Regions from separate parts of the Cupriavidus sp. GW823-FHT07A04 genome, predicted to be linked through region 2. Evidence: predicted binding sites of a transcription regulator. Region 2 holds the regulator's gene; each other region holds the start of a gene.
The links. Region 2 encodes FliA, which starts transcription of late flagellar genes. Its sites were predicted from a motif close to CTAAAGTTTNNNNNNNNNNNGCCGNTA; they were not measured.
Positions count from the first base shown of each region.

Region 1: the regulator FliA is predicted to act here: its motif matches at 2,926-2,952, upstream of AC1Q7Q_RS36445 (YjfB family protein).
Region 3: the regulator FliA is predicted to act here: its motif matches at 5,560-5,586, upstream of AC1Q7Q_RS33825 (FliC/FljB family flagellin).

Region 1 is NZ_JBXAHA010000029.1:68,958-78,942, forward strand. It holds gene AC1Q7Q_RS36430 (TolC family protein) at 1-30, shown strand, start outside; gene AC1Q7Q_RS36435 (hypothetical protein) at 107-505, shown strand; gene AC1Q7Q_RS36440 (sensor histidine kinase) at 641-2,557, shown strand; gene AC1Q7Q_RS36445 (YjfB family protein) at 2,619-2,804, opposite strand; gene AC1Q7Q_RS36450 (S1C family serine protease) at 3,091-4,185, shown strand; gene AC1Q7Q_RS36455 (hypothetical protein) at 4,241-4,987, shown strand; gene AC1Q7Q_RS36460 (SMP-30/gluconolactonase/LRE family protein) at 5,009-5,929, opposite strand; gene AC1Q7Q_RS36465 (Bug family tripartite tricarboxylate transporter substrate binding protein) at 5,978-6,946, opposite strand; gene serA (phosphoglycerate dehydrogenase) at 7,302-8,513, shown strand; gene AC1Q7Q_RS36475 (H-NS family nucleoid-associated regulatory protein) at 8,580-9,335, opposite strand; gene AC1Q7Q_RS36480 (cobalt ABC transporter substrate-binding protein) at 9,723-9,985, shown strand, end outside.
Region 2 is NZ_JBXAHA010000019.1:94,557-104,541, forward strand. It holds gene flhF (flagellar biosynthesis GTPase FlhF) at 1-2,098, shown strand, start outside; gene AC1Q7Q_RS29440 (MinD/ParA family ATP-binding protein) at 2,102-2,920, shown strand; gene AC1Q7Q_RS29445 (RNA polymerase sigma factor FliA) at 2,961-3,677, shown strand; gene AC1Q7Q_RS29450 (flagellar protein FlhE) at 3,674-4,105, shown strand; gene AC1Q7Q_RS29455 (flagella synthesis protein FlgN) at 4,298-4,756, opposite strand; gene flgM (flagellar biosynthesis anti-sigma factor FlgM) at 4,811-5,116, opposite strand; gene flgA (flagellar basal body P-ring formation chaperone FlgA) at 5,284-6,003, opposite strand; gene flgB (flagellar basal body rod protein FlgB) at 6,226-6,636, shown strand; gene flgC (flagellar basal body rod protein FlgC) at 6,644-7,051, shown strand; gene AC1Q7Q_RS29480 (flagellar hook assembly protein FlgD) at 7,066-7,737, shown strand; gene flgE (flagellar hook protein FlgE) at 7,794-9,035, shown strand; gene flgF (flagellar basal-body rod protein FlgF) at 9,086-9,829, shown strand; gene flgG (flagellar basal-body rod protein FlgG) at 9,881-9,985, shown strand, end outside.
Region 3 is NZ_JBXAHA010000024.1:114,074-124,058, forward strand. It holds gene AC1Q7Q_RS33800 (DUF190 domain-containing protein) at 1-195, shown strand, start outside; gene AC1Q7Q_RS33805 (MDR family MFS transporter) at 238-1,710, opposite strand; gene AC1Q7Q_RS33810 (hypothetical protein) at 2,105-2,290, opposite strand; gene AC1Q7Q_RS33815 (methyl-accepting chemotaxis protein) at 2,283-4,193, opposite strand; gene AC1Q7Q_RS33820 (RNA chaperone Hfq) at 5,150-5,473, shown strand; gene AC1Q7Q_RS33825 (FliC/FljB family flagellin) at 5,688-7,016, shown strand; gene AC1Q7Q_RS33830 (flagellar protein FlaG) at 7,160-7,537, shown strand; gene fliD (flagellar filament capping protein FliD) at 7,580-9,052, shown strand; gene fliS (flagellar export chaperone FliS) at 9,103-9,549, shown strand; gene AC1Q7Q_RS33845 (flagellar protein FliT) at 9,551-9,886, shown strand; gene fliK (flagellar hook-length control protein FliK) at 9,895-9,985, shown strand, end outside.

The DNA of each region.
Region 1 (9,985 bases), on a different contig from region 2:
CTTTCCACCGGCTTGCGGCCCGCGCTTTAACGGCCCGGCGCGCCCCGGCCACGGCCGGGCGCACCAGCTTCGATTGCCTCGTGTCGAAAGACAAAGGAGACCTGCCATGAAAGCCGTCAACCTTGCGCCGCCCGTCCAGCGGTGGCGCCTGTATCGCCTGAGCGTGATCGCGCGGCTTGACGATGCGCCCGCCGTACGCGTGGCCATGCGCTGCGCCGCCAGCGACTGCGGCCAGTACCCGTCCAACGAGCGGCAGATGCCGCTCGGCCTGCCGCCAATCAAGTGCATGCTGAGCTTCGAGATCCGGATGCCGCAAATGCGGGCCGGGCAGTTGCTGGTCACGCTGGAACGCGCCCTGGTGTCCGTGCCCATCATCCTGCTGCGCCTGGAGGTTATGGGCAACCATGCCGAGGCGGCACACGCCCCACGCCTGAAACGGGTGTCTTCGCCCGCGGGCGGCACCAGTTCCCGGGCCGCCGCGACCGCGCCGGCCGAGGTGGGGTGAGGCCCGGCCCATCCCGCCTGAAGGCGCGGCGATGGGCCGCTCAGCCGGCGCGATTGACCGAACTCCGGCGCAAAGCTACGATGGGCGCGGCGGAACCATCATCCCGCACCCTTGCGCCAAGCCCCAGACCAGCTCATGGTGATACCTCACGCGGCGGCCAGCGCCACCGCCACGCCGCCTACCGCCCCCTTGCGGATGGCGCGCATCCTGTTGCCCCAATCCCTGCTCACCGCAAAGCCACTGCTAGCGCTTGTGCTCTGGCTGCTGCTCACCTTGCCCGGTTCATTACCGCTTGCCGCCGGGCAGCTGCAAATCCTTGGCGAGGCCGCCATGATCACCGGCGACGGCACGCCGGCCACCGTCAGCCTGCCTTACTACTGGGACCGGTCCCGTCCCGGCCAGACGGGCGGCGCGCGATTTCTCCTGCGCTTCCCGGATTTGCCAGGCCGCCAGGGCATGGCCGCGCTGTACATCGAGCGGGCCGCCAATAGCTATGAGGTGCGGCTCAACGGCAGCCGCCTTGCCCACGCTGGCAGCCTGTCGGCCCCGGCGTCCTATGCCGGCCAGCAGCCATTGCTGATCCCGGTGCCGGCTGACCTGCTGCGCCCGGAGAACGAGCTGCTTGTCACGATCGCTGCCAGCGCCAGCTCGCGCGGCGGCCTGTCACGCGTGGAGTTTGGTGCGCCGGCACTGGTGGAGGCGCACTACCAGCGGGCGCTCTGGTTCAAGGTCATCGGCCCGATAGTCATCGCAGCGGCCAGCGTGCTGCTGGCGTGCCTGGCGGCGCTGGTGTGGTGGCGGCAGCGGGACCCCCTGTTCGGGTTATATGCCATCGCGGAGCTTGGCTGGTCTTTCGGACTGGCCGAGTACTTCGTTTCCGACGACGCCGGCGCGCCCGATGCATGGCTCGCGCTGGTGCTGGCCGGGCGGGCGGTCTTCATGTACGCGACCGCCAGGTTCGCCATCGTTGTGACCGGCCTGGAGGCGCGCTGGCTGCGCCGCGGGCTGCTGCTCTACCTGAGCATCAAGCTTCCGCTGATCGCGCTGATGGTGACGGCACACAGCACCCGCGCCATGGTGCTGGCCAATGTGGTCGTCAATGTTGCGATGGCGCTGTCGATCGTGGCCGTGCTGGTCCGCGCCGCCGTGACGCGTCCGGAGCGTGAGCGCACGGCGATTGCCGCCGCCCTTGGCCTCACCCTGCTCATCTCGGTGCTGGATTTGATCCATGTCTGGTGGATCGGGGATGCCTACTGGGACTCCTCCGTCACCCGCTACGTGTCGCTGATTTTCAGCCTGACCATGGGATGGCTGCTGGTCGACCGCTACACGCGCGCCACACGCATGCTGGCTGCCCTGAACCAGAAGCTGGACAGCGCGATCTCCCGCAAGGAGCAGGAACTGCATGCGATGTACCGCCACTCCCGCGAGATGGAGCGCGAGCAGGCCACCCTGCAGGAGCGCGGCAGGATCATGCGCGATATCCATGACGGGCTCGGCAGCCAGCTGGTGGGCATGCTCTCCATGCTGCGCTCCGGCAGCCCTTCCACGCACACGTTGCAGCAACAGCTGCAGCATGCGCTGGATGCCCTGAAACTATCCGTCGATGCGTTGCAGGACACCGGCGGCGACCTGGCCACCGTACTCGGCAACCTGCGCTACCGGCTTGGCCCGCGGCTGGAGGCGGCGGGATTGCGGGTGGACTGGCAGGTGGCGCGCCTGCCGGCGCTGCACGACCTGACGCCGCAGCGGGTGCGTGAGCTGCACTACCTGTTGCTGGAGGTGTTTTCCAATGCCATGCAGCATGCCGGCGGCAGCGCTATCCGGGTCTCGGCGCACCATGATGCCGCCCAGCAAGCCCTGGTCATCGAGATCCACGACAACGGCCGCGGCTTTACGCCCGAGGCTGCCGCGCACGGACGGGGATTGGGCAATATGCGCCGGCGTGCCGAGGCCATCGGGGCGGCGCTGGACCTGCGCTCTTCGGCGCAAGGGACGACCGTGCGGCTGACGTTCGCACTGGCGCCGCAGCCACCCGGCTCCGCCGTTTAGCCCCCCGCACCCGTTTGATGTCAACCCGGGCGCGGGTAGCTCCGTTATCGGATTGCCGGAATCAGACCTTGATGTCGATGCTCTGGCCAAGGTGAGGGGGATTGCTGGCCGGGACGCTGACTTGCGGCATCGAGCCCAGCAGGGTTGCCACGCTCTGCGCCTGCAGGTCCAGCGACTTGCGCAGCATCATGGTGGGCACGGGATCGCCGCCCGAGTTGCTAGCCGCACTGACGAGGGAAATATCCATTGAACGGTTTTCCAGGTTGAGATTGAGGTTGAGGTTGAGATTGAAGCTACGTTCGAAGCTACGGTTGAAGCTACGATTGGCATTGAAGCCAGCGGGAAGGCGCACCTCCCAGCATCCATGTTGTCGGCCATCAACCGGGAATCTTTAGCGCGGCGGCCGCAATAGCGGGCCGCCCGCTTGGCATCCGGAACGTTTATCATAAGCAGCCCGGCCGCTTTGGCCGGGAAAGACCAGACAGCCAGCACCGTCAGGATGGCGGCTGAATCCGGCGAAACCAGTCACCAGAATGAACATCATGGGTCGGGCGCAGAACATTGCGGGAAGCTTCGCTATTTCGTGTTTGGCTTTTGGCATCTCGACGGATTGCCTGGCGCTGGATTCGGCCGAACTCTATGAGCGGGAATCGCCCAGCATCTGGGTGGTATCCGTCTTTGACGCGCAAGGCACGCGGTTCGGCCTGGGCAGCTCGGTGGTGATCGGGCCGGAGGAGCTGGTCACCAACTGCCACGTGCTCAAGAGCGGCAAGTCCATCAGCATCCGGCGCGAGAAGGTCACGTATGGCGCCAACCTGGTGCACGCCGATGTCGAGCGCGACCTCTGCATCCTGCGCGCCAAGGGCCTCACCGCCCCGGCGGTAAAGATCGCGCCGCTGGCCGCGCTCAAGGTGGGGCAGAAGGTCTACGCCATCGGCGCGCCGCGCGGCTACGAGCTGACGCTGAGCGATGGCCTGCTCTCCTCGCTGAACAAGGACGAGCGCGACCGCATCGTCCGCCTGCAGACCACCGCCCCGATCTCCCCAGGCTCCAGCGGTGGCGGCCTGTTCAACACGGACGGGCAACTCGTCGGCATTACCTACCTGATGCGGACCGACGCGCAGAACATCAATTTTGCCATTCCCGCGCAATGGATCAGCGAGGTGCCGGCACGGTCCGCGCTGGCGCTGCAGAAATTCCGTAGCGAGACGGCATCCACCGCCCCGCCTGCCATGGCGCTCCCGCCTGGCCAGCCTGGGCAGCCTGGCCAGGGCGCCACGGCCTACGCCCCGGCCCGGCCCGCAGCCGGCCCGCAGGGCAGGCAACTGACCGGGGTCGAGCTGGCCAGCCATTTCACGCATCTTGGCAGGATCAATGCCATCGCGCCTTCCGGCATTACGCTCTGGATGCAGGTCAGGGAAAGCGGCAGCCTGGATGTGACCAATTCCGTCAGCCGCGGCTATTCGTCCGGGCGCTACCGCATCGAGCCGGAAGCCAACCAAGTCTGCCTGGAGATGGCCAACCCGAGTTTCAGCGCGATGCAAACGTGCTATCGGCTGACCGAGGCCGACGGACGCTATGTCATGCGATCCGCCACCAGTCCCTATTACTTTTCATACACGAAGTAGCAAGCGGGCGCCGGCCGCAGCCGCTCGCCTCGCCATTTCTCTCAGGGCACAAGACATGGGAAACCGATATCGAAATAGCGCCCCCGCCGCGCTGGCCGTGGCGTCTATGCTGCTGGGCGGCTGCGCGCCGACCACCGTCGGCGTGACCAGCCGCGCCAGCGACTACACCGGCAAGCCCACCCGCATGTATGTGCTGGGCACTACCGGCATGGGTTGGAACAGCGACTTCTCCGCGGCGTTCGCGGCCAAGTTCCGCGAGGTCACCCGGCAGTGCGGCGTGGAATCGGCGTACGACGAGATCTCGGGGCTGGAGCTGGACTCGACCGCGCTGACCGGCAGGATGCGTACGTTCGCCGCCGATACGGTGCTGACCATCGCCAACGGCGGGGGCGTGGTCAACGCGTCCGGCGGCCGCCTGTCAATCAACTATGGCACGACGCTGACGGATGTCAGGCAGAACCGCGCGGTGTGGAAAGGCAAATACACGTTCAGCCGCGGCGGCACCCTCATCCCGATCGAGGAGCGCGCTGCAGTCCTGGCGATCGACATCACCAACAGCCTGAAGAAAGATGGCTTCCTCACCGGCTGCGCGCAGATCGCGCTGGGCCAGAATGGCCGGCTCGACCCGGCTGCCGTGCCGCATGCCGCCGCCGTCGGCAGCAATGGCCCGGCCGGCAGGACGAATACGATCAGCCCGGCCCGCCCGGCGCCACCCATCTCCGCCCCCCCTGTCTCCGCACCTGCGGCCCCCGCTACCGCGGCAACCCTGCGGGACCTGCAAGACCTGCTGCCACCGAAGTGACAAGCGCGGGCCGCAACGGGATCAAGCGCCCAGCCCGGCCTCGTCCAGATCCGCGAACAGGATCGTCCCCGTTTCCGATTCGGTCACAAACACCTTGCGCGGCTGCCCCGGCTCAACGGCGGGCTGAAACGCCAGGTTGGTGGTGGTTGCGCCCGCCGGGCTGGCGAGGATCGCCTCGGGCTCGCCGCGCTTGCTCAGCACCCACACGCAGCCCAGGCTGGCATGCGCCACAAACAGCCGGTCGCGGCTGTCGATGGCCATGCCGTCGGGGCCGCTGGTGCCGTAGAAGCTAAAGAACTGCCCTACCTTCGACACGCTGCCGTCGGCCTGCAACGGCACGCGCCACACGCAATTGCCGCGCGTGGCCGCCACGAACAGCACCTTCTCGTCGCAGGACAGCGCCAGGCCGTTGGGGCTGGGCACATTGCCCAGCAGCAGGTCCAGCTGCCCGCCGGCACGCAGGCGGTAGACGCGGCCCGTGGGATCGTGCAGGCCGGTCTGGCCCTGGTCGGTGAAATACAAGTCGCCATTACGGGAGATCACGAGGTCGTTCACGCCCTTGAACTGCTCCGCGTTGCGCCGTCCCAGCAAGGTGGTCACCTCGCCCGTGTCCACGTTGACGCGCAACAGGCCGTTGCGATAGTCCGCCACCACCAGTTCGCGCGCGTTCAGGAACTTCATGCCATTGGGCTCGCCCTTGTACTCGGCGACCAGCGACCATTCCCCGGCCGGCGAGATGCGCAGGATGCGCCCGAACGGGATGTCCGTCACGTACAGGTTGCCCGCGGGGTCGAATACCGGCCCCTCCAGGAAGCTGTCGATGCAGGCCCCGCCCTTGTTGGCATCAGCCCACTCGGAGCGCACGCCAGTCTTGCGCAAATGCGCGGGCATTGCCGTGAAGACCTGGAGGGATATCTCCCGGGGCACCGTTCTGAAGTACATGTTCGTTCCTTGTTGTCCTGGCGCCGCGCAATGGCGGCGCTTGCCCATTTACTCGGCCTTCACATCGGCGGATTTTGCCACCTGGCTCCACAGCGCGGTGTCGTCCTTGATGCGCCTGGCGAATTCCGTAGGCGCAATGCCGCCAGGCTGGGCGCCCATGCTGGCCAGGCGCTCCTTCACCTCCGGGCTGTTCACGCTCTTGTGCACCTCCGCCTGCAGCTTGGCGACCAGCGCAGGGGGCGTGCCTTTGGGCGCCGCCAGGCCAAACCAGTTGATGACCTTGTAGTCCTTGAGGCCAGCTTCGGCAAAGGTCGGCACGTCCGGCAGCGCGGGCACGCGCGCGGCGCCCGTGACCGCCAGCGCGCGGGCCTTGCCGCCCTTGATCTGCGGCACCGCGGTTGGCGTGGCGGTGATCAGGATATCCACGTTGTTGCCGATCAGCCCCATCAGCGCATCGCCCGCGCCCTTGTACGGGATATGCGTGATCGATATCCTGGCGTCCTTCTTGAAGACCTCGGCGGACAAGTGGGTGGAGCTGCCGGCGCCGCCCGAGCCGAAGTTCAGCTTGCCCGGGTTTTGCCTGGCGAAGTCGATCAGTTCCTGCAGCGTCTTGAACTTCGAGCTCGCGGGCACGATCAGGATCACCGGCGTCTGCGCAATCGTGGTCACCGGCACCAGGTCGTTGTTGTAGTCCCAGGGCAGCGCCTTGAACAGCGACGGCAGCATGGTGTACGTGGTGTCGTTGGCCAGCAGCGTGTAGCCATCGGGCGCGGAACGTGCCACCTGCAGCGTGCCGATGGTGCCGCTGGCGCCGGGCTTGTTCTCCACGAAAAACGACTTGCCAGTGCTTTCGGTCAGCTTCTGCGCCACCTGACGGGCCACGAAATCGGTGGTGCCACCGGCGGTGTATGGCACAACGATGCGCACCGGCTTGTCGGGCCAGGTGCCGCCGTGGGCATAGGTAGTGGCCACGCTAAGGGTTGCCAGGGCAAGGCTGGCGCAAAGGCGGTGGTACATGGCTGTCTCCATTGATGTCTGACTGGTGTCCGGTGTCCGGTGTCCGGTGTTCGCTATGCGTGGCTCACGCCAGCTCTCGGGGCGGCGGGTCGCTCTTCCGAAGTTGGTGCGCCTACTTGTTCTATTAGACGGAATAACATTCCGATTAATTGTAGGAGCCGTTGATTCGCCGGTCAATCCGGGGGCTTTCCCTAGCGAGCCTCGTCCCGGGCGGGGCGGATTTGCCATTGGCGGCAATGTGGGTGTTCGGCCGGGCAGCGCTGCCTGCGTTACCATGGCAGCGTACGTCTCACCTTGCGCATGCCCTCGCGCTGCCGCACCCACCTCGCGCCTTCGCCGCCATCACCCAATCGCCATGACCTCAGCACTGCTGCTTGAAAACATCCATGACACCGCCGTTGAGCGCTTCAAGGAAGCGCATGTCACCGTCGAGCGCCGCACCGGCGCGCTCGCTGGCGACGAACTGCATCGCGCTCCCGCGGCCCACCAGATTCTCGGCATTCGCTCCGCCACGCACCTTGGCGCCGCTGAAATCGAAGCCGCCAAGCACCTCGTGGCCATTGGCTGCTTTTGCATCGGCACCTCGCAGGTAGACCTCGACGCCGCAGCCCGCGCCGGCATGCCGGTGTTCAACGCGCCGTTCTCCAATACGCGTTCCGTGGCCGAGCTGGTTATCGCGGAGGCGGTCCTGCTGCTGCGCCGCGTTCCGGAGAAAAACGCGCTGGCGCATGCCGGCAAATGGGCCAAGGGCGCAAGCGGGTCGTTCGAGGCGCGCGGCAAGACCATCGCCATCATCGGCTACGGCAATATCGGCTCGCAGGTTGGCGTGCTGGCAGAAGCCATGGGCATGCGCGTGGTGTACTACGATGTGCAGGCCAAGCTGTCGCTGGGCTCGGCGCGCGCGGCGCGCTCGCTGGCGGATGCGGTGTCGCAGGCCGACATCGTGACGTTGCACGTGCCGGCCACCGCGCAGACCAAGAAGATGATCGATGCCGACGTGCTCCGGCAGTTCCGGCGTGGCGCGATCCTGATCAATGCGTCGCGCGGCACCGTGGTGGATATCGAAGCGCTGCGCGCGGCGTGCGATGACAACCATATCGCCGGCCTGGCGATCGACGTTTTCCCCGAAGAGCCCAAGACCAACGCTGACCGCTTCACCAGCCCGCTGCAGGGCGTGCCCAACGCGATCCTGACGCCGCATATCGGCGGCAGCACGGAGGAGGCGCAGGAAAATATCGGCACGGAAGTCGCCACCAAGCTGATTGCCTTCCTCAGGACGGGCGACACGATTGGCGCGGTGAATTTCCCCGAGGTGAGCCCCGGCCCGCTGACGTCGCCGGCGCGGCTGCTCAACGTGCACGGCAACGCGCCGGGCGCGCTCGCCGCGCTCAATACGCTGCTGGCGCGCGACGGGGTCAACATCGTGGCCCAGCACCTGCAGACGCATGGCCAGATGGGCTATGTGGTGACCGACCTCGACAAGGTGCCCTCGCCGACGCTGGCCGCCGCGCTGGATGCGGAAACGACGTTTATCCGCTGCCGCACCATCATTAACCCGCTGGCCTGAACGGCAGCGCGGCGCCATCGCTGCCTCGCCGGCAGCGACCAGGACAGCGGCCATCGGCCGCTGTCTTCAATTCACCCGGAAATGCTCCACCGACTGGCCCGCGTTGACTGCGCGCAGCAGCCATGCGGGCATGGGGCCCACGCCATCCCAGACCTGTCCCTCCGCATTGCGGTAGCGGCGTGCGGGCGCGCTCGCCTGCGCCAGTGCTGGCGCAGGTGCGGCCGCTGCCGGCGCGGCGGCGGCCTCGGCTACCTGTGCCGGCACCGCTGGAGGTGCCGCTGGTTTCACGGCTCCCGCTTTCTGCGCGGGCACGGACATGGTCACCCGTGCAGGCGCAGGAGCGGCGGCCAGGGCTGCCACCGGCTCGGCAACCAACGCTGCCGCCGGCTTTTCCGCGGGCACGGCGTCAGCCGCTGCCACCGCATCTACGACAGGCGCGGCGACCGGTGTTGCGATTGGCCTTGCGACCGGCACAGCAGGTGGCGCTGATTGCCTGACAGGGGCAGGAACGCGTTTGCGCGCTACGGCCTTGCGCAATGGCGCAGGTGCGACTACCGGCGGTGCGGTGATTGGCCCGGCAGGCAACAGCGCGGGCGGTGCCGTGATCGGCCCTGCGGGCAACAGCGCCTGGGCGACATCTACATCCATTTCATTTTCCTTCACGATGGGTTCCTCGATCGGCGCCCTGGCGGGCGCCGCCTCCCAGTCAAAACAACCTGCCGCCTCCAATTCATCCATGGAGATGCCGAGCCGCTCCATCTGGACGCGGATCCAGACAATGGCGGCGACTTTCTTGACGTCGGCGGGATCAGAAGAAGGCATGGCAAAAGACACAATAAATGCAGGTAGAAGGGGCGGGGAAACGGTCGCGGATGCGGCGCTGGCCGCACACTGAAGATCCTGAGGATCGCACATGATAGCCGAGCGCGGGACCAGCCCCCGCCGAGCCTCGAATCCGGACGCAAAAGCCGGGCCAAAGGCCCCTCTCCTGCACCCCTTCAATGACCGCAAATCCGCCTCCGGGGGGCATCGGCCAGCCTGAGTCCATGCCCTGCCCCCAACGCTGCGCCATCATGCAAAACCCACACAAATTAAATGAGAACGATTATCATATGCGACTTCACGGTCACGATTTCCTAGCCGTCCCAGCCAACGGCCTGTGCGCAACACGGCACCGCCAGCCTCCCATCTTGAAAGGATGCATAGCCCATGAATCGCCTCATCACCTCGGCCCTGCTTTGCGGCGCCGCACTGAGCGGCACCGCTCAGGCTCACCAGGTCTGGCTTGAGCAAACGCCGGCGGCCGCCCAACTGTATTTTGGCGAATTCAACGAGAACCTGCGCGAAGTTTCGCCGGGACTGCTGGACCGGTTCGTGCAGCCCACCGCCGTGCTGGTAACGGCCAGGGGCGAGCAACCCCTCAAGGCCGACAAGACCACCAACGGCTTCGTGCTCTCGGGGCGCGCAGGCGC
Region 2 (9,985 bases):
GACCGCTGGCTTCTCCGGGCAGCTTGCCCGTTCGCTGCTGGGTCACTTGCCGCTGGGCCATGACCGGCCTGCCGCCATGACCTGGATCCGCCAGGAGCTCGCGCGCAAGGTGCCGGTGCTGAACGACGAAGATGCGCTCTTTGCCCAGGGCGGCGTGCTGGCGCTGGTGGGCCCCACCGGCGTGGGCAAGACCACCACCACCGCCAAGCTGGCCGCGCGCTTCGTGCTCAAGCACGGCCCGGAACGCCTGGCGCTCCTGACCACCGACACGTTCCGGATTGGCGCGCACGAGCAATTGCGCATCTACGGCGACATCCTTGGTGTGCCCGTGCACGCGGTCAAGGACGCGGCCGACCTGCGCTTTGCGCTGGCGGCACTGACCGAGAAGCACCTGGTGATCATCGACACCGTGGGCATGAGCCAGCGAGACCGCAACCTGTCCGAGCAGATCGCCATGCTGGCCGGCGTGCAGGCGCCGGTGCAGCGCATCCTGCTGCTCAACGGCGCCAGCCACGGCGACACGCTCAACGAAGTCGTCCACGCTTACCGTCACGATGCCACGCCCGACGGCGGCATCGACGGCTGCATCGTCAGCAAGCTGGATGAGGCCACGCACCTGGGCTCCGTGCTCGACGTGGTGATCCGCCACCGCTTGCCGGTGTACTACGCCTCCACCGGCCAGCGCGTGCCCGAGCACCTTGAACTCGCCAACGGCGCGGCCCTTGTCGAGCGTGCCTTCCAGACGCCGCGCCGCGGCTCGGTGTTTGCCGACGCGGAAGCCGCGCGCCGCGCCATGCCCGCGCAGGACGACAGCGAAGCCGCGCGCGCAGCCAGCCCCGGCGGCGCCGACGGCATGCTGCGCTCGCTGACCGACAGCGCCAACGCGGTGGGCGATTGCGTGGAGCAACTGAACGCTGGCAGCTATAGCTTTGAGCTGGTCCGCTCGCTGTGGCGGCAACGCAATGAGAGCGCACCCTCGCCGCGCCTGATGGCGCAGCAAGTGCGTGAGGCCGCCTGCCGCGACCTCGCCCGCCATTGCGACCGCTTCGTGCTGTCGCTGAGTGCCACGGTGGCCGCGCCGGTGGCGGGACGGCGCGCGCCGCGCCCATGGCAACACACGCTGTTCCTGGCGGACCGCGACGGCCTGCCGCTGGCGGCCGCCGCCGCGCCCGCCGGCCGCACCGGCCCGGCGCTGCAAGGCGGCCAGGGCGGATGGGAAGCCGATGCCGCCACGCTGTGCGCCGCCATCGCCGCCGCCCGTACCGTGGTCAACGTACTCGACGCCATGCCTGCCGCCCCCGTGCTGGCACGCTGGCAGCAAGCTGGCGAGCGCTGGCTGGCCACCGCACGCAAGACCACTCGCGTGGCCAGCGGCGGCGGTGCCGTCAAGCTCGATGCGTTGGCCGAGACGCTGACCTTCCACGCCGTGCAAGACATGGATTATCGCGGCCGCGATGCTGTGCAGTGGATCGCGCAAAGCCCGGTGCGCGTGCTCGAAGGCCAGGCACGCGGCGCCCGCTCTGCCGCCGAAGGCGGTACCGAGGCAGGCTTGCTGGTGTCGCGCGTGGTCGACCGCGAGAACGGCCAGACGCTCGCCGTGCATTACCTGCTGTGCGACCCGGCGCTGTCGGCCGAGGGCGCACAACTGGCCCGCTGGGCCCGCTGGGCCGAAGCCGGCGAAGCGCAACTGCGCACGCTGCGCCATGCGCTGGACCACCTGGGCCAAGGCGACGGCGGCAATGAACCCGCACAGGCCGAAGCGCAGGCCTGCGCCCGCTTGCTCGCGCTGCAGATGGGCGTGGCCGCGCTGCGCCTCGAGCAGGCCTGCGATGATTCGGTCACTGCATTCCTGGCGCGGCTGACCGGCCGCGCGCCGGCTCGCCAGGCTTGCGGCGCAGCGGTACTGGTCGAAGGCATCGGCCGTTTGCTGGCCTTGCTCGACGTGCTGGAAAACTATCCCGCCCGCAGCGGCCGCGCCACGCAGTCCGCCGTTCAGGAAGCGCCGCCGGAGACGTTCCAACTGGGCGGCGCCGGGGGCCAGCTCGAGGCGCGCATGAGCGGAAGCCGCGTGTTCGAGACACTGGCGCAGGGAGAATAAGCCGTGAATTCACTCGCATCCGACCAGGCGGAAAGCCTGCGGCGCATGCTGGCGCCACGCGCCACGCGCCGCATTGCCGTGGTCGCAAGCGATGCCGGTGCCGGCGCCACCACGGTGGCACTGGGGTTGGCCAACGCTCTTGCCCTGCAAGGCGAACGTGTACTGCTCGTCGATGAGGACCGCTTCGGCGCCCGCGCCACCCGGCTTGCCGGCGCCATGCCGGAAGGCACCCTGGCCGCGGTGCTGGGTGGCGCGGTGACGCTCGACGCTGCGCTCGGCAAGCGTCCCGCCGGCACCATCGCCGTGCTGCCGGGCAGCCCCCAGGCCAATGGCGACCTGCAGCTGCTCAAGTCGTTTCGCACCGTGCTCAGCGACGCCCGCAGCGATGCGGATGGCGGCTTGTCGCAAATGGCAGGCGCGGCGCACAACCTCATCGTGGTGCTGCGCGCGGAGCCGGCCTCGATCAAAGCCGCATACGCCTGCATCAAGCAGCTCAATCACCTGTACGCCTGCCGGCGTTTCCACCTGGTGATCAATGCCGCCGCCGGGGACGCCGCCGCCAGTGCGGTGCTGGGCAACCTGGCCCGTACCGCCAGCCAGTACCTTGGCGTCGAGGCCAGCCCCGCGGGCAGCCTGCCGCACGATCCGCTGGTTGAGCGCAGTACCGCATTGGGCCGTTGCGTGGTCGAGGCCTTCCCGGCCGCGCCCGCCACCGCCGCATTACGCCGAATTGCCACGGGCATTGCCAGCTGGCCAATGTCCGCCGATCCCCGTTCAACCCTGTCGGCACCGATGGCGCCGACGGCCACGGCCCTGGCTTAAGGGCCGGGACCTGCAAGCTAGGACTCACGAGAATTCCACCATGTATACGATTCAGGGAAAGCTCGAACAGACTGATACCGTGACGGCGCATGCGTCGCTGGTGCGTCGCATCGCCTTGCAACTGGCGGCCAAGCTGCCTGCCAGCGTGCAGCTCGATGACTTGATCCAGGCCGGCATGATCGGCCTGCTCGACGCCGCCAAGCGCTATGAAGACACCCACGGTGCGCGTTTCGAGACCTACGCCAGCCAGCGCATTCGCGGCGCCATGCTCGACGAGGTGCGCGCCAACGACTGGCAGTCGCGCAGCCTGCGCCAGTTCACGCGGCGGATCGAGCGCACCGTGCGTGGCCTGGAGCAAACGCTGGGCCGTGCGCCGCTCGATTCCGAAGTGGCGCAGGAACTGGAGCTGCCGCTCGACGAATACCAGACGCTGCTCAACGAGGTCTATGGCTGCCAGTTGCTGCACTATGAAGACTTCGAGCGCTCCGGCGAAGAGGACTTCCTGGACCGGCACCTGAGCGTGAGCGATGACGGCAACCCCCTCACGGTGCTGATGGAGAGTGGCATGCGCGAAGCGCTGATCCGCGCCATCGAGCGCCTGCCCGAGCGGGAGAAGCTGGTGCTGTCGCTGTGCTATGACCAGGAGCTGAACCTGCGGGAAATCGGCGCGGTGCTGGAAGTCACCGAGTCGCGCGTGTGCCAGATCCGCAGCCAGGCGATTACACGGCTGCGTTCGCAGTTGCGCGGGCTGCTGTGAGCAACGGGCCCAAGCACTTCGCTGCGTTGGCGCTAGCCGTGGCGTGCTGCCCGGCACTGGCCGCGCCTGGCGGGCAGGCGCTGCATAGCTGGTCGGCTTCGGTGAACGGGCCTGCGCTGTACAGCAAAGGCTTGCGCACCGTTTCCGTCCCGATTTCACCGACCGGCTATTTGCCGCAGGCGCAGGGCGCAATCACGACGGTGCGGTGGCGCTATAGCTTCTCGCGTACGCCGCCGAATGCACTGCAGGCTTACCTATGCAATGCGCAACGGTGTGTATTGCTTTCGGGGGCTGAGGGGCTGACCGAGGCGTTTAGCGGGGATGACGCTGCCAAGGGCTTTGTGTTTGCCTTTCAGGTGCCGGGGAAGGGCGCGTTGACGCCGGTTTTGATCGGGCAGGCTAACGAGGTGACGGTTGGGTTTCGGTGAGGGGGGCAGGGTAGCCTAACCGCAACTGCAGTCCCACTACCGCTGCGGGGCGGCAATCACGGCTACATCGAATCGTCTTCTGTTCCCGCTGGTTTGCTCCCCTCTCCCACTTGTGGGAGAGGGGCCGGGGGAGAGGGCGGGCACTCGCAAGAACGAGATGCCACAAACCACCCAGCTCAACCAATACCCAATTCAACCAGTCGCCAGACTGACCCCTTGCGGCCCGTTCTGCGTGCGCCCGTCGCGCCCATAGAGCGTCGTGTTGTCACCCCGTTGCCGCAACGCCAGGATCGCTTCCTCGGTGAACTCGAGATGCGCATCCACAACCGCGGCATTCAGCGCATTGGCGTGGCTTGCCGTGCGTGCCGCAAACACCAGCCTCCGCCATGCGGCCTCCACCGACGAATCGATCTGGCGCCCGAACAGCTGGCCGCCCGCGCCGGTGCGAATTCCCATGGCACCCATCTGCGCCTCGCGCGTGCGCGTCAGGGCGCCCAGCAATCCGGCCAGTTCGACCTTGCGTTCCAGCAGCCCGGCAAGGGCCTGGTAATCGCCGGCCTTGATCAGGCTTCTTTCTTCGCCTAGTACGGTGGCGAACTCCTGCGCGAGCTCGGTTTCGCGGTGCAGGTTCTGGATCAGGGACTGGCTCATGGCTTGCCTATCTTAGGGTGGGGTTGGCGATGCGGCCCGTGGCAAGCCGCGGTGTCAGGCGCCGCCGCTGAGTTCGCGCAGGGACGCGAGCAGCCCGTCGGCGATCTTGCTTGGGTCGATCTTGATGCGGCCTTCGGAGATCGCCTGGCGGATCTCTTCGACCTTGGCGGTGTCGATATCGTCGTCATGGTCTTCCACCATGCGCGCGCCGATCTCGCGCACCTGGGCCGACAGGGGGCTGCTGACGCGCACGCTGGACGTCTCCGGGGCAGCCGTCGATCCGGGGGCGCCGGCCACGCTGCGCACGGCGCCGTCGATGGCGTCGCTCGGCCTCGACGAGGTGGTCTGATTGATCTTCACGATGATTCCTTGCTGGGTACCTTTGGCTTATCGGATGCTTAGGGCGAAACTTTAGGTCGAATTGCGACGCCGCGGCGCCGTTTTTCCGGCCGCGGAGCGCGCGTTATTGTCTCATGAGCCGGCCCATGAGACGCATGCGCAACTCCAGGTGTCGCCGTCCCGATTCCCTATTGCTGTAGCACCACCGTGTCGCCGTTGCGCACCAGCGCATTGACCACCTGACCGCTCTTGAGCCGCACCTGGACGTTGTTGCCCACCGCGGCCTCGGCCATGACCTTGCCCTCGCTGCTGAGCTGGAACGACTCGCCTTCCACCAGCACCGTCACGTTCTGGCCCTGGCGTACGGCAATGGCCTTCTTCAGTAGATCCATCCGCATCGGCGAACCCGCGGCGATGCGGTTGGCCGCCACCGCGCCGGTCACCTGTGCGGGATCCGTCACCACCGCGCGCGGCAGCGACGCCAGGTCGCCTTGGCGGACTTCCATGTCGGCTGCATCGATGGCCTCGCCGGGCATCAGGTTGCGCCCGGCCACATAGTAGTCGGCCACCACCGACACGCGCGCTTGCACGTAGCGGGTCCAGGGACGTTCGCCGGCGCAGCGCACGCCGACCGAGACCCGGCCCCAGGGGGACGCGCCCGGCGGCAGGAACGGCTCGGGCAGCGGGCAATCCGGCGCGCGCCCGCCCGAGGGCGGTACCACCTGGATGGTGGCCTTGCCGGGCAGGCCGGCAGTCTGGCGCTCAAGGAATTGTTCGACCGCGGCGCGCACCGGGTCTTCGGGAAACGGCGAGGGCGGCGCCGCGCCGGCGCTGCCGGGCAGCGTGCCGCCGGCGGCCAGCACGCAGAGCAGGGCGCGCGCCGCGGCGGCCCGGAAACGAGGGGTCATGTGTACATCCAGGCAAGGAAACGACGCGGGCCGCACCGCGAAAGCGGGTGCTGCGTGCGTGTCAACGGGTCCTATTGTAGGCAGCCCCGCGTTCTTGCTCGAGTCGAAATGCGCGGTTTTCTTTGCCCTATTCGTGCGATTGGCATGACGGGGCCGCCCCTAAGATGGCACACCTGAAGAAGGTCGACCTTCGTTGCTCTCCCCCTCCAGCGAGACACAGACATGATTGACAGACTCGATGCGGCGTTGCGCTTCCAACAAGAAGCGCTGAGCTTGCGGACCCAGCGGCAATCGGTGATTGCCTCCAATATCGCCCATGCCGACACACCTGGCTACAAGGCGCGCGACTTCGATTTCTCCAGCACGCTGGCGCAAAGCGTCGAGCGCGGAAAGCAAGCCGAAGGCGTGTCGCTGTCCACCACCTCGGTGCGCCACTTGCCGGGCGTGACGTCTGCGTTCGCCGACAAGATGCAACTCGACTACCGCATCCCGATGCAGTCGAGCATCGATGGCAATACCGTCGAGATGGACACCGAGCGCGTCGCCTTTGCCGACAACGCGGTGCACTTCGAGTCCGGGCTGACCGTGATGAGCGCCAAGATCAAGACCATGCTGTCGGCCATCCAGCAGTGAGCACGCCATGCCCGCAATGAACATCTTCGAAGTCGCCGGCTCGGCCATGGCTGCGCAGTCGCAGCGCATGAACGTGACCGCGTCCAACCTGGCCAATGCCGACAGTGCGGTCGGCCCCAACGGCCAGCCCTACCGCGCCAAGCAAGTGGTGTTCGGCCTTGCCGCCACACCAGGCCAGAACGACGTGGGCGGCGTGCAGGTGGAGGGCGTGATGGAAGATCCGTCGCCCCCGCGCATGGTGCACAACCCCACGCATCCGCTGGCCAATGCCGACGGCTACGTCACGATGCCAAACGTTAACCCGGTGGAGGAGATGGTCAACATGATCTCGGCCTCGCGTTCCTACCAGGCCAACGTGGAAGTCCTCAACACCGCCAAGAACATGATGCTCAAGACACTGACCATCGGTCAGTAAAACCGGGATACGCAATGACCACGACCTCCTCCACAGGCAGCAGCACCAGCGCCGCCGGCATCGCCAATACCCTGCAAAGCGGCAGCGCATCCGCCGCCGACCTGCAGAACAACTTCCTGACGATGCTGGTCACGCAGATGAACAACCAGGATCCGCTCAACCCGATGGACAACTCGCAGCTGACCTCGCAGCTCGCGCAGATCAGCCAGGTGAGCGGCATGCAGACCTTGAACACCACGCTGAACTCGCTGCTGTCGCAAGTCAGCGCGAGCCGCGCGATGGATTCGGCAGCGCTGATTGGCCACACCGTGATGGTGCCGGGCAATGCCACCACGGTGGCCAGCGGCGTGCCGGGCCAGATCGGTGTGGACCTGCCGTCCACCGCCGATGCGGTCACGGTCCAGGTGGTCGACGCGAACGGCAACGTGGTGCGCAACATCAACATGAACGGCCAGACCGCCGGCGTGCACGACATCGCCTGGGACGGCAAGAACGATGCAGGCGTCGCCGTTGCCGATGGCGACTACAGCTTCAAGGTCACCGCTACCGCCAACGGCAAGGATGTCGCGCCGGTCGCGCTGGTCTACGGCAAGGTCAACAGCATCAGTGGCGACTCCACGGGCGTGCTGGTCGACATCGGCGGCGGCCGCACTGCGCCGGTCGACGGTGTTCGCCGCATTCTTTAATCACGTGGCCACGCGCGAGACGCGCCGGCAGGATGTCAGGTAACTAGGAGAAAATCATGGGTTTCGGTCAAGGGGTAAGCGGCATCAATGCCGCCGCATCGAATCTGGACGTCATCGGCAACAACATCGCCAACGCCAACACGGTCGGCTACAAGCAATCGACCGCGCAGTTCGCCGACGTGTACGCCGGCACCAAGATTGGCTTGGGCACGACCGTGAATTCGGTGGTGCAGTCGTTCAACCAGGGCAATATCGAGTCGAGCGGCAATGCGCTCGATGTGGCCATCACCAATGGCAATGGTTTCTTCCGCCTGACCGATTCCTCGGGCTCGGTCTTCTACTCGCGCAACGGCCAGTTCCAGCGCCAGCAGGACGGTAGCATCACCAACGCGCAAGGCCTGAAACTGACTGGCTACCCGGCTGGCACGGTGGGCGGCGGCGCTGTGCAGCCGCAGCCGCTGGTGGTGCCGAACACCACGATGGCCGCCAAGGCGACCACCACCCTCGGCATCTCCTTCAACCTGAACTCCGGCAGCACCGTACCGACCACGCCGTTCGCCAGCACCCCGGCCGCACTGCCGACGTCGAGCATGTTCAACTACAGCTCCGGCGTCACCGTCTATGACTCGCTGGGCAACGCCAAGCAGCTCACCGCGTACTTCTCCACGGGCACGCCCGGCGCGGGCACGTTCCCGGCGGCGGGCGGCGGCGGCACCGACTGGACGATGAACCTGACCGATGCGGCGGGCAACGTGGTTGGCGCGCCGATCACGCTCAAGTTCGACTCGAAGGGCACGCTGCAGTCGCCGGCCGCAGGTGCTACCACCGCCATCAACATCGCCGCTGCCAACGGTGCGGCACCCCTGGCCATCGCGATGGACCTGACCGGCACGACGCAGTTCGCCGGCGCCAACGACACCAAGCCGCCTGTGCAGAACGGCTATACCGCGGGCAGCCTGCTCGGCTTTGCGATCCAGCCGGATGGCACCATCCTTGGCAGCTACTCGAACCAGCAGACGCAGTCGCTCGGCCAGGTCGTGATGGCCGGCTTTGGCAACGTGCAGGGCCTGAAGCCGGAGGGCAACAATGTGTGGTCCGCGACCGGCGCATCGGGCCAGGCCGTGGTCGGCGCGGCCGGCGGCAGCCTTGGCACGCTCAAGTCCAATGCGGTGGAGGCATCCAACGTGGACCTGTCCGGCCAGCTGGTCAGCCTGATCGTGGCGCAGCGCAACTACCAGGCCAACGCGCAGACCATCAAGGCGCAGGACACCGTCATGCAGACACTGGTCAACCTGTAATGCGCAGCGTTGGCAAGACGAGCCGCACGGACAGGAACTAAAGGGACGCCATGGACCGCATGATCTATACCGCCCTGTCGGGGGCCAAGCAGACGCTCGACCAGCAGGCCGCGGTGTCCAACAACCTGGCCAATACTTCCACGCCGGGCTTCCGCGCGCAGGTCAACATGTTCCGCGCGGTGCCGGTGGTGGGGCAAGCCTCGCCAACGCGCGCATTCACGCTGGCGTCCACGCTTGGCGCCGACTTCAAGGCCGGCCCGCTGACCTACACGGAGCGCCCGCTGGACGTGGCGCTGCAGGGCAACGGCTGGCTGACGGTGCAGGCACCGGACGGCACGGAAGCCTACACCCGCGCCGGTTCGCTGCAGGTGTCGGCGGACGGGCAACTGGTTACCAGCACCGGCCTGCAGGTGATGGGCGATGGCGGCCCGATCGCGGTGCCGCCTGGCGCGCAGGTCACCATCGGCAGCGATGGCACGATTACCGCGCGCGGCCCTGGCGAGACCTCCGCGGGCCTGGCCCAGGTGGGCAAGCTGCGGCTGGTGAATCCACCGCCCGATTCGATCGCCCGAGGCGACGATGGCCTGTTCCGGCTGCGCCCCGGCGCGCAGCCGCTGCAGGTTGACGCCAACATCCGCGTGATTTCCGGCGCGATCGAAGGCAGCAACGTCAACCCGGTCGAGGCGATGGTCGACATGATCGCCAACGCCCGCCGCTTCGAGATGCAGATGAAGATGATCCAGGGCGCTGACACCAACGATCAGCGCGCTAATCAACTGCTCTCGAATAACTGAACTTTGAATTGATGTGCTGCCGCGGCTCGCGGCAGCCTTGTGAGGACAAACATGATCCGCTCTCTCTGGATTGCCAAGACCGGCCTCGATGCGCAGCAGACGCAGATGGACGTGATCTCGAACAACCTGGCCAACGTCTCCACCAACGGCTTCAAG
Region 3 (9,985 bases), on a different contig from region 2:
CGCCGCTTTCACACCTGGCATTTCCTGGAGCTGGCCGACCGGCCGGAGGAGATCACCGTGATTGCCACGGAGGAGGAAGTGCAGCGGCTGTTCGACCGCCTCGCCCTGGAAGACGTCCAGGTGTTCTACGCCAAGACGCCGGTGGAGTTCGGCTTCCTGGGAAAAAGCAGCGCGCCAGGGGCGCAGAGCCCCTGACCTGGCTGGGCCACGCGGCCTCACTCGGCCAGCGTGCGCCAGTCAATCCATGCTGGCCGCCACGCTAGCGCCGGTGCTGCCGCGCAAGGTGGCCTCCGGCAGACGCGCCACCAGGAAGGGCGCCACCAGCGACACGGCGGCGCTGAGCAGGAACAGCGTACGGAACGCGGCTTCGGCCACCGCCCGCACCGCGCCGGCATCGGCCGAAGTGCCCGCATCGCCCCCCACCATGGCGCGATGGAACATGCTCATCAGGATGTCCTCGCCGCCGGCCAGGTCCGCGATACCCATGCCGCCATGGCGCAACAGTGCGATCAGCACGGTGGTCAGCACCGCCACGCCAACCGCGCCGCCAAGCATGCGCGAGAAGGCGGTCAGCGCCGTGGCCACGCCCACCTGGTGCGCAGGCACCGCGTTCTGGGTAGCAACCAGGCCGCTTGGCAACTGCAGCCCGATGGCCAGGCCGAGCATCACCATCACCAGCGCGGTCAGCAAGACCGCATGCGGATCAACGAACGCCAGCGCGACGATCGCCAGCGGCGCGACCAGCGAGCCCGCCAGCTGCAGCGGCTTGTAGCGGCCGCTCCACGTCATCAGCCGCCCGGAGATGAACGCGCCAAACGGGATGGACAGCGTCAGCGGCACCAGCCGCAGCGCAGCGCTATCGGCCTGCACGCCGCCCACTACCTGGAAGCGCAGCGGCAGCAGCACGGACATGGCGATCAACTGGAAAAAGCACAGGAACAGCGTGACGCAGCAAATCGTGACCGTCGGCACGCGCAGCATGTCCAGCGGGATCATCGGGTCCGCCACCCGGCGCTCTTGCCACACGAACAGCACCATGGCGACCATCCCGGCCACCAGCAGGCCAAGCGTCTGCGGCGTGGCGGCAGACTGCCCCTGCCCGAGCCGGGTCAGGAACACCAGCACGCCGGTCAGGCCGCCACCGAACAGCAGCGCGCCGACGTAGTCGATGCGATGGCGGCGCCTGCCCGCCGGCAGGTGCTTGAGCGCACGGCGGACCACCAGCAGCGCGATCAGCGCCAGCGGCAGATTGATCCAGAAAATCCAGCGCCACGACAGGTAGTGCGCCAGGTAGCCGCCGATCACCGGGCCGGCCATGCTGGCCACGGCCCATACGCCGCTCACATAGCCCTGGTAGCGGCCACGGTCGCGCAGCGGCACCACATCGGCAATGGTGGCCTGCGACACCGAGATCAGGCCACCGCCGCCCAGCCCTTGCAGGACGCGCGCGATGATCAGTTGCGGCATGGTCTGCGCCAGCGCGCACGCGATCGAAGCCAGGAAGAACAACACGATGGCAAACGACAGGACCGAGCGCCGCCCGAGCAGATCCGAGAGCTTGCCGTAGATCGGCGTCACCACCGTGGAGGCCACCAGGTAGGCCGAGACCACCCAGGCCATCTCCTCGAAGCCGTTAAGCTGCAGCGCGATCTCCGGCAACACCACGGCCACGATCGATTGCTCCAGCGCCCCCAGCAGGATGGCCAGCATCAGCCCGAAAATGATCTGCGTCACCGGCACCGGCGGAACCGGCGGGGGGACGAATGCCGTGTTGCGAGGGTTACCGCCGTCGTCCGCGGCCTCGGAGGAGGCGGAAGTGGCTGAGGCGATCGCGGTCGCGGGTGACCGGGCGGAAGAAGGCGGAGCTGAAGCCGCCAGGAAGGACGGCATGGAGACGGCGGTCATGGGCGCAGGGGAGAGAACGCTTGCGGCGAGGGACATTGAGTGCGGCGCCACCGCGAACGGGCGGCATCGCTCCTGTCTGTTTTTGTATACAAGGGCGCTATTGTAGGCCTAAGCCTTGCGCCTTGCAGCCGCCCCGCCGCCTTGCCGGGCTCCTGACCTGAACGCCGCCAAGGCGACATTCAAGGCGACGTTGCCTGTCTCAGAACGATTCCCAGTCCCCTGCAGCCACAGCCGGGCTGCCGGCAGCCGGGGTGCGCGCGGCGCGGCGCGGCGCCGGTGTGGCCACGGCAGCAGCCTTGGCCTGACGGGCGGCGGGCAGCGCCTTGGAAGACAGCACTGGTTCGCGGCCCTGGCGCACCACCGGCGCGCGGGCCTTGCTAGGCAACACGGGCTCGCGGGGGGGGGCGGACCGCGCCGGCACGTGGCGCTACGGCGGCTGGCCGGGCCGCCGGCTTGGCGGCGGTTGCTGGTGCTACTCGTGCTGCCGGTGCTGCCGGTGCTGCCGGCGCTGCTTGAACCACCTGCACTGCCTGGGCAGCACGAGCGGCCGGAGCCACGGGCTTGGCCGGGGTCGGGCGAGCCGCCCCCGGGCGGGCCGGCGGGTGGCTCTTGCCACCTGCGGCCGTGTGCGCCGCAGGGCGCCGCCCCGCGGCTGCCGGCGCCACGCGCGCTGCGGCTACCGCCCGCGCAGGCGCAGCCGGTGCCGGCGCCCGTGCAACATGCGTTTGCGCCGGTGTCACCTGGAACCTGGATACATCATCGACCAGCCCGGCTGCCTGCTGCTGCAGGCTCTCGGCGGCGGCGGCGGCTTGCTCCACCAGCGCGGCGTTCTGCTGCGTCACGCTTTCCATCTGATTGATGGCACGGTTGACCTGCTCGATGCCGGAGGACTGCTCCTCGCTGGCCGCGGCGATCTCGCCCATGATGTCGGTCACGCGCTTCACCGCCCCGACGATATCGTCCATGGTGCGGCCGGCGTCCTCGACCTGCTTGGCGCCATGGGCCACCTGCCCCACCGAGCCATTGATCAGCTGGCCGATCTCCTTGGCCGCCGACGACGACCGCTGGGCCAGGCTGCGCACCTCTGCGGCCACCACGCCAAAGCCACGTCCTTGCTCACCGGCGCGGGCGGCTTCCACCGCCGCGTTGAGCGCCAGGATATTGGTCTGGAAGGCAATCCCTTCGATCACGCCGACGATTTCGGCGACCTTGGCCGACGATTGCGAAATATGCTGCATGGTCTCGACCACGCCGCGCACTGCGTGCCCGCCCGCCGCCGCCACGCCGGAAGCGCTGACCGCCAGTTCGTTGGCATGGCGTGCATTGGCCGCGTTCTGCTTGACCGTCGAGGTGAGCTGCTCCATGGATGCCGCGGTCTGCTCCAGGGATGCCGCCTGCTCCTCCGTGCGCTGGGACAGGTCGGTATTGCCCCTGGCGATTTCCCGGGTCGCGCCATCGATCGACCGCGTCGCGCCCTGGATGCCGTGCACCAGTGTCGCCAACTGCCCGAAAGCGCGCTCCAGCGCCCCCAGCATGCGGCCCATCTCGTCATCGCTGCTGGCTTGGATGACATAAGTCAGGTTGCCATGTGCGAGCGCTTGTGCCGCATCCAGCGCTTGCCGCGCCGGGCGCGTGATCGAGCGCGTGATGCCGATGCCGAGGACGGCGGCCAGCGCGACCGCGGCGGCAGCCAGGCCCAGCAGCAGGTTGCGCGCCATCTCATAGCGGGCATTGGCCTCCTGCACGGCAGCGGCGGCCACTTTGCGCCCCCCGTCGGACAATTCGCTCAGCTTGTCGAAGTAAGGTGCCTGCGCCGCCGGCAGGGTCGCGACCAGCGCGCTGCGAGCGCTGTCGAACTCGCCGCCCTGCAACTGGCGCAACACCGTGTCGAGCTGGGTGTCGTAAGCATTGCGTGCCTCGATCAGGGCACGATAGGTTTCCTGGATCTCAGGCCTGGCGGACCTGGAAAGCCACTTCCCAAGTTCATCCAGCGTGCCACGCATGTCCTGGCGCAGCGCGCCGATGCGCTCGGCGTTGCGCCGCACGGCAACCGGATCCTCATTCAGGGTGGCATCGCGCACCAGGATGCCGGTGCGCAGCGCATCTTGCTTGACACGCTCGATCTCCAGCACCTTGAACAGGCGCCCTTCCACTGTCAGGCGCATCGATTCGTTCATGGTGCGCAGGGACATCATGCCCAGCACGGCCACGGCAACCAGCAGCAGCGCCACGAGCGAAAACGCTACCGTCAGGCGCACCCCAATGCCAAAGTTTCGCAACCAACGCATCTTCCCGGCTCCTTTAACTCTTATCGCGCGCGCTTCATCCTCGCCCCGGACAGATTTCCGGAGCGACGCCGCATCGCGGGCTTAACGGCAGGGACGGGAGCAAGCTTGAGGGCTAAACAGCGACTTCCACAAAGAAGCGGAAAAATGCGGAATTGAAAGGGAATATAAGGGGGAAAAGCCCGGCAATTCGAACGATTGGCCGGCTGCAACCTGTCGTCTAATGTCACCCATGCACTTCGAAGTGCCGCCACCGGCGCTTGTCGCCGAGGGCGCACAACAAGCAAAGTGGGCGCACAAAAAAAGAAGCCCACGCGCGGGGTGCTCGTAGGCTTTCCAGGACAGCTTTAGAGCCGAAAGGCCCTGAAGCGAATATAAACCTGCTTACATGAGGTGTAAATCCAATTTCTATCAGGGATAACTCTGATAGCAAAAGTGTCGAAAATGTCACTCAAGTGGCGAATACGCGGCATGGGATACATCGCAGCAGCAGGCCAGGGCCACCTTGTTGCCCGCAAACCCGTGCCAGATAGGGAATGCGGGCGCAGGTGGCGTTGGGACTTGCCACGCAAGCGCCTATCAATGCATAGATTTGCAGCGTGATGCAATAGTTTTATTAGAGGAAAACCTCTACACGAGACGCGCCCCCCAACCGTCAAGATTTGTAAGAAATTTTGTTACCCTCGCCCCTGAAGTATTCCCCTTCTCTTCTGGCGGCGTCGCCCGCCACAGCTTGCGGAGCAGCATCGGATCCACCGCCTGGACACAACCCAGGTCCGGTCCCGGCCCATGCCGCCTCGCCGTCCCGCGCCAGCACCGAGAGCGGATGTTTCATCCCCCGCCCAGCCCAGGCCGCGCCACAGCCGGCGCCCAGCCGTGCTGTCACACCGCATTGCCCAGGCCCAGTTATTGGACCGTTGCCAGCCGCCAGAACCCGAGCGGGCTCTTCCGGAGAAGTTGTGAACAAGAAGGTAACCAGGATCGATCGCCCGAGCCGGAAACTGCAGCACCTGCAGCTCTCCACCCACAGCGCAAGTCGCAATCCTGTCGTCGTGCATTTATCGAACGGCATTCGACTGCACGGCGTGATCATGGCGGCGGACAACTATATGGTGCTGCTGGCAGAGTCTGCGCAGGACCCGCTTCCGCAGATCGTCTACAAGCATTCCATCGCCGTGATCACGCCGGCTCACGCCCCCGAGGCCATGGCCTGCGTGCCCGGGGCGGAGACCTCGCCGGATTTTGTCAGCTTATATACACCGCGTACCCGCAAGCGCCGCTAGGCGTTGCCGGCGTCACGCCGCAGGCCCGGCGGGGCTCGTTTCGCGCCGAATCCGCCACTCAGTTTCAATCCATCGCAAAGATCACTCTAAATCTTTTCCGGCACCAACCGATAACCCAAACAACGGTGGCACTTCTCGCCCAGCATTGCCTGGCAGCCAACGTTGCGGCAGCAGCCGGATTGCACAATCTACTGTAAAGAATAGGAGTCGTACCATGTCGATGACCATCAATACCAACACGTTGTCCCTGATGACGCAGAACAACCTGAACGCTTCGCAATCGTCGCTGAACAGCGCGATCCAGCGTCTGTCGTCGGGCCTGCGTATCAACAGCGCCAAGGACGACGCCGCCGGCCAGGCGATCGCCAACCGCTTCACCGCCAACATCAACGGCCTGACGCAAGCACAGCGCAACTCCAACGACGGCATCTCGCTGGCGCAAACGACTGAAGGCGCGCTGAACGAAGTCAACAACAACCTGCAAGCTATCCGTACCCTGTCCGTCCAAGCCGCAACGGGCAGCAACTCGGCAAGCGACCTGCAATCGATCCAGGACGAAATCACGCAACGTCTGGCTGAAATCGACCGCACTTCGCAACAAACCGACTTCAACGGCGTCAAGGTCCTGTCGTCCACCGCCACCCCGCTGAGCGTGCAAGTCGGCGCCCAAGACGGCCAGACCATCTCGATCGGCCTGCAAGAAATCAGCTCGAAGACCCTGGGCATGACCGGCTTCACGGTGGCCAAGAACGCACTGAGCACCAGCGGCGCCATCACCACGGTTGCAGCCGCCACCGGCTCCGCACCGGTTTCGGTCAACCTGACCTCGGCTGCCAACGCCCTGTCCGCCGTCGTCGGCTCGACCGTCAGCACCAGCTCCCTGACCCTGAACAACGTGCTGGACACCGCCGGCAACGCCACCAGCAACTACGTGGTCAAGTACGGCAACGACAACTACGCTGCCTCGGTCGACGCCGCCACCGGCAACGTCACCCTGAACAAGGTGCAAGTGAAGATCGGCGATGCCGCCAACGGCAACACCGGCAACACCGTGGCTGGCCAGCTGGTCAAGGTCGGCGCCAACACCAGCGGCGCTGCAGTCGCTTTCATCACCCAAGGCGGCAACAACTACGCGCTGTCCGCCGGTACGCAGGCTGGCGCCCAGGCCAACGGCGGCTCGACCACCACGTCGGTCACGGATGCCACCCAAATCGAGCTGAGCACCGCCGGCACCACCACCGCAACGGCCCAGTTCACCGGCTCGGGCAGCACCAACCCGCTGGCCCTGATCGACAAGGCGCTGGCCACGGTCGACAAGCTGCGCAGCTCGCTGGGCGCAGTGCAGAACCGCTTCAACTCGGCCATCACCAACCTGGGCTCGGCTGTGACCAACCTGTCGGCTTCGCGCTCGCGCATCCAGGACGCTGACTACGCGACCGAAGTGTCGAACATGTCGCGCGCCCAGATCCTGCAACAAGCAGGTACGTCTGTGCTGGCCCAGGCCAACCAGTCGAACCAAGGCGTGCTGTCGCTGCTGCGTTAATTCTCGCAACAGACGGCGGTCTCCTAGCAGGACGGGCTCTACCCGGGCCCGTCCTGCCGGGAATGTTTTCAGAGCGGTCTCCGCTCTGAAAGCGTTTCCACCGAAGCCTTTTGTGCACCGACCCAACGTTGCGAGAACAGATCATGATCAGTTCGACCGAACCGCTACTGCCAAGGCCGGCCACGCTCACCGCTGGGCCGGCATCGTCCGTTGGTGCCGCCGGAGCGGCGAGAAGCCAGGCGGATCCGGGTTCGGGGCCAGCGGAATCGAAGCCGGCCGACAGCGCCCATGCGGCCGGCAGCACCGGGCTGGACAGTGCGCTGAAGAGCCTCAACGAGGCACTGGAGGCCACCCCGCTCGAGGTCCGCGTCAGCATCGACAAAGCCACGCACAGAATGGTCACGAGTGTCGTGGACAAGGTCTCCGGCGAGACGATTCGCCAGTTCCCCACAAAAGAAGTCCTGCGCATTGTCCGCGCCATTGATAAGCTGCAGGGCCTGCTGATTCACCAAACCGCCTGATCGGGCGCCTCTCCCCGCACACATAAACCACAGGTACGCATCATGAGTTCAACGAGTGCAACGAGTTCGACAAGCGGTTCAGCGATTTCGTCGCTTGGTGTTGGTTCCGGCCTGGATCTGAGCACTTTGCTGACCAATCTGAAATCGGCGGAACAGCTCAAGCTCACCCCGATCACCGATCAGCAGAGCGCGGTCAACACCCAGCTTTCAGCTTATGGCGTGCTGCAGGGGGCGCTGGCCTCGTTCCAGTCCGCCGCCACCGCCCTGGGCACGGCCAGCCTGTACAACAGCACCACCACCTCGTCGAGCAACACCAGCGTGCTGAGCACCTCGGCCGACAATACCGCGGTGGCGGGCAGCTATGCCGTCAACGTCTCGCAGCTGGCACAGTCGCAGACGCTGGTCTCGAACGGCATCACCGACAGCACCGGCCAGCAGCTGGGCAGCGCCACCATCCAGATCCAGTTCGGCACCACCACCACCAGCGGCGGCACGACCACCTTCACACCCGGCAGCGCCGCGGCAGCGTCGATCAACATCAACGGCACCAACAATACGCTGAGCGGCATCCGCGACGCCATCAATGCCGCCAATGCCGGCGTTACCGCCAGTATCGTCAACGACGGCAGCAGCACGCCCTATCACCTGGTGCTGACCTCGAACACCACCGGCGCTGCTTCGAGCATGAGTGTTTCGGTCAGCAGCAACGGCAGCGGCGACCCCACCACCATCAGCAACCTGCTGACGTACAACCCGGGCGGCACGACGGCGATGACGCAGAACATCGCGGCACAGGACGCCAAGCTCAGCATCAACGGCCTGGCGATCACCAGTGCCAGCAATTCGGTCCAGGGCGCGGCCCAGGGCGTGACCCTTAACCTGGCCACCACCGGCACCAGCACGGTGAACGTGGCCAGCAACACCAGTGCCATGGCTACCGGTGTGCAGAGCTTCGTCACCGCGTACAACACCCTGCAGTCCACGGCGGCCCAGCTCTCCGCCTACGACCCGAGCACCAAGACCGCCGGCGCGCTGCTGGGCGACTCCACGCTGCGCGTGATCGAGAACCAGCTGCGCAACGTCATCAATACCCCGCAGACGGCCACCGGCACCACCGGCCTGACCAACCTGACGCAGATCGGCATCAGCTTCAACGCCGACGGCAGCATGTCGCTGGATTCGAGCAAGCTCAATACCGCACTCACCACCAACCGCACGGGCGTCGCGCAGTTGTTCAGCGGCACCGACGGCAAGTCGGGCTACGGCAACCAGCTGTCGAGCGCGGCGGCGGGCTTTGTCTCGCCCACGGGCGCGCTGACTACCGCCACCAACGGTGTCAACGCCACGCTCAAGTCGCTCGCGACCCAGTACACCGATGTGTCGGCCCAGATCGATGCCGCGGTGGCGCAATACCAGACCGAGTTCCAGAACCTGGACACGCTGATGGCACAGCTGAACTCGACCAAGACTTACCTGACGCAGCAGTTCAGCTCTTCGACCAGCACGTCGGGCTGAGCCCGGCCGGGTTTCTCGCACACGTCATAACAAACTCAGGGAGCGCCGCCATGTACGCACGCACCGCCGCCAACGCCTACACCAATGTCGGCCACGAGACCGGGGCCATGAGTGCCTCGCCGCACCGCCTCATCGTCATGCTGTTCGATGGTGCACGGGCGGCGATCGCCCGCGCCAAGTTCCACATGGAAGCAGGCAAAATCGCCGAGAAAGGCAAAGCCGTCTCCAACGCCATCAACATCATCGAAAGCGGGCTGCGCGCGTCGCTGGATCATGGCGCCAGCGCCGAGCTTGCCGGCAATCTCGATGCGCTCTACGACTACATGACCCGGCAGCTGATGCTAGCCAACCTGCATAACGACGAGAGCCGCTTCAACGAGGTGGACAAGCTGCTGGCCGACATCGCCTCGGCGTGGAGCCAGATCGATCCGGCAGCCATGCCGGAGCCTGCGCCCCAGGCGTCCATGCCGAGGGAAGCGGTCTCCATAGGGTCCTGACATGCTGCCGCAAAAGAAGAAGATCATCGCCTGCTACGAAGAACTGCTGCGCCTGTCCGGCCTGATGTGCGAAGCCGCGCGCGCGGGCAATTGGGATACCCTGTGCGCGCTGCAGAACGGATACGTCACCCAGGTCAGCACGTTGAAGAGCATCGACGACGTGGCATTGCTGAGCGCCGAAGAGCGGCGCTACCGCTACCGGATGCTGGAAAACATCCTGTCGCAGGATGCCGCCATCCGCAACCTGGTCACGCCGAAGATGGAGGAATTGGGGTACCTGCTGAATAACTCGCGCCGCCGCCAGGAACTGCATCACGCCTACGGCTCGCCGGCCTGATACGGCGAATGATCGGCATCAACCTTCCGGCAGATGTATCGCTTGCCCTGCGCGCGGATCCGCAGGCGCTCAAGTCCGCCCTTACCGTAGCCAAGCTCG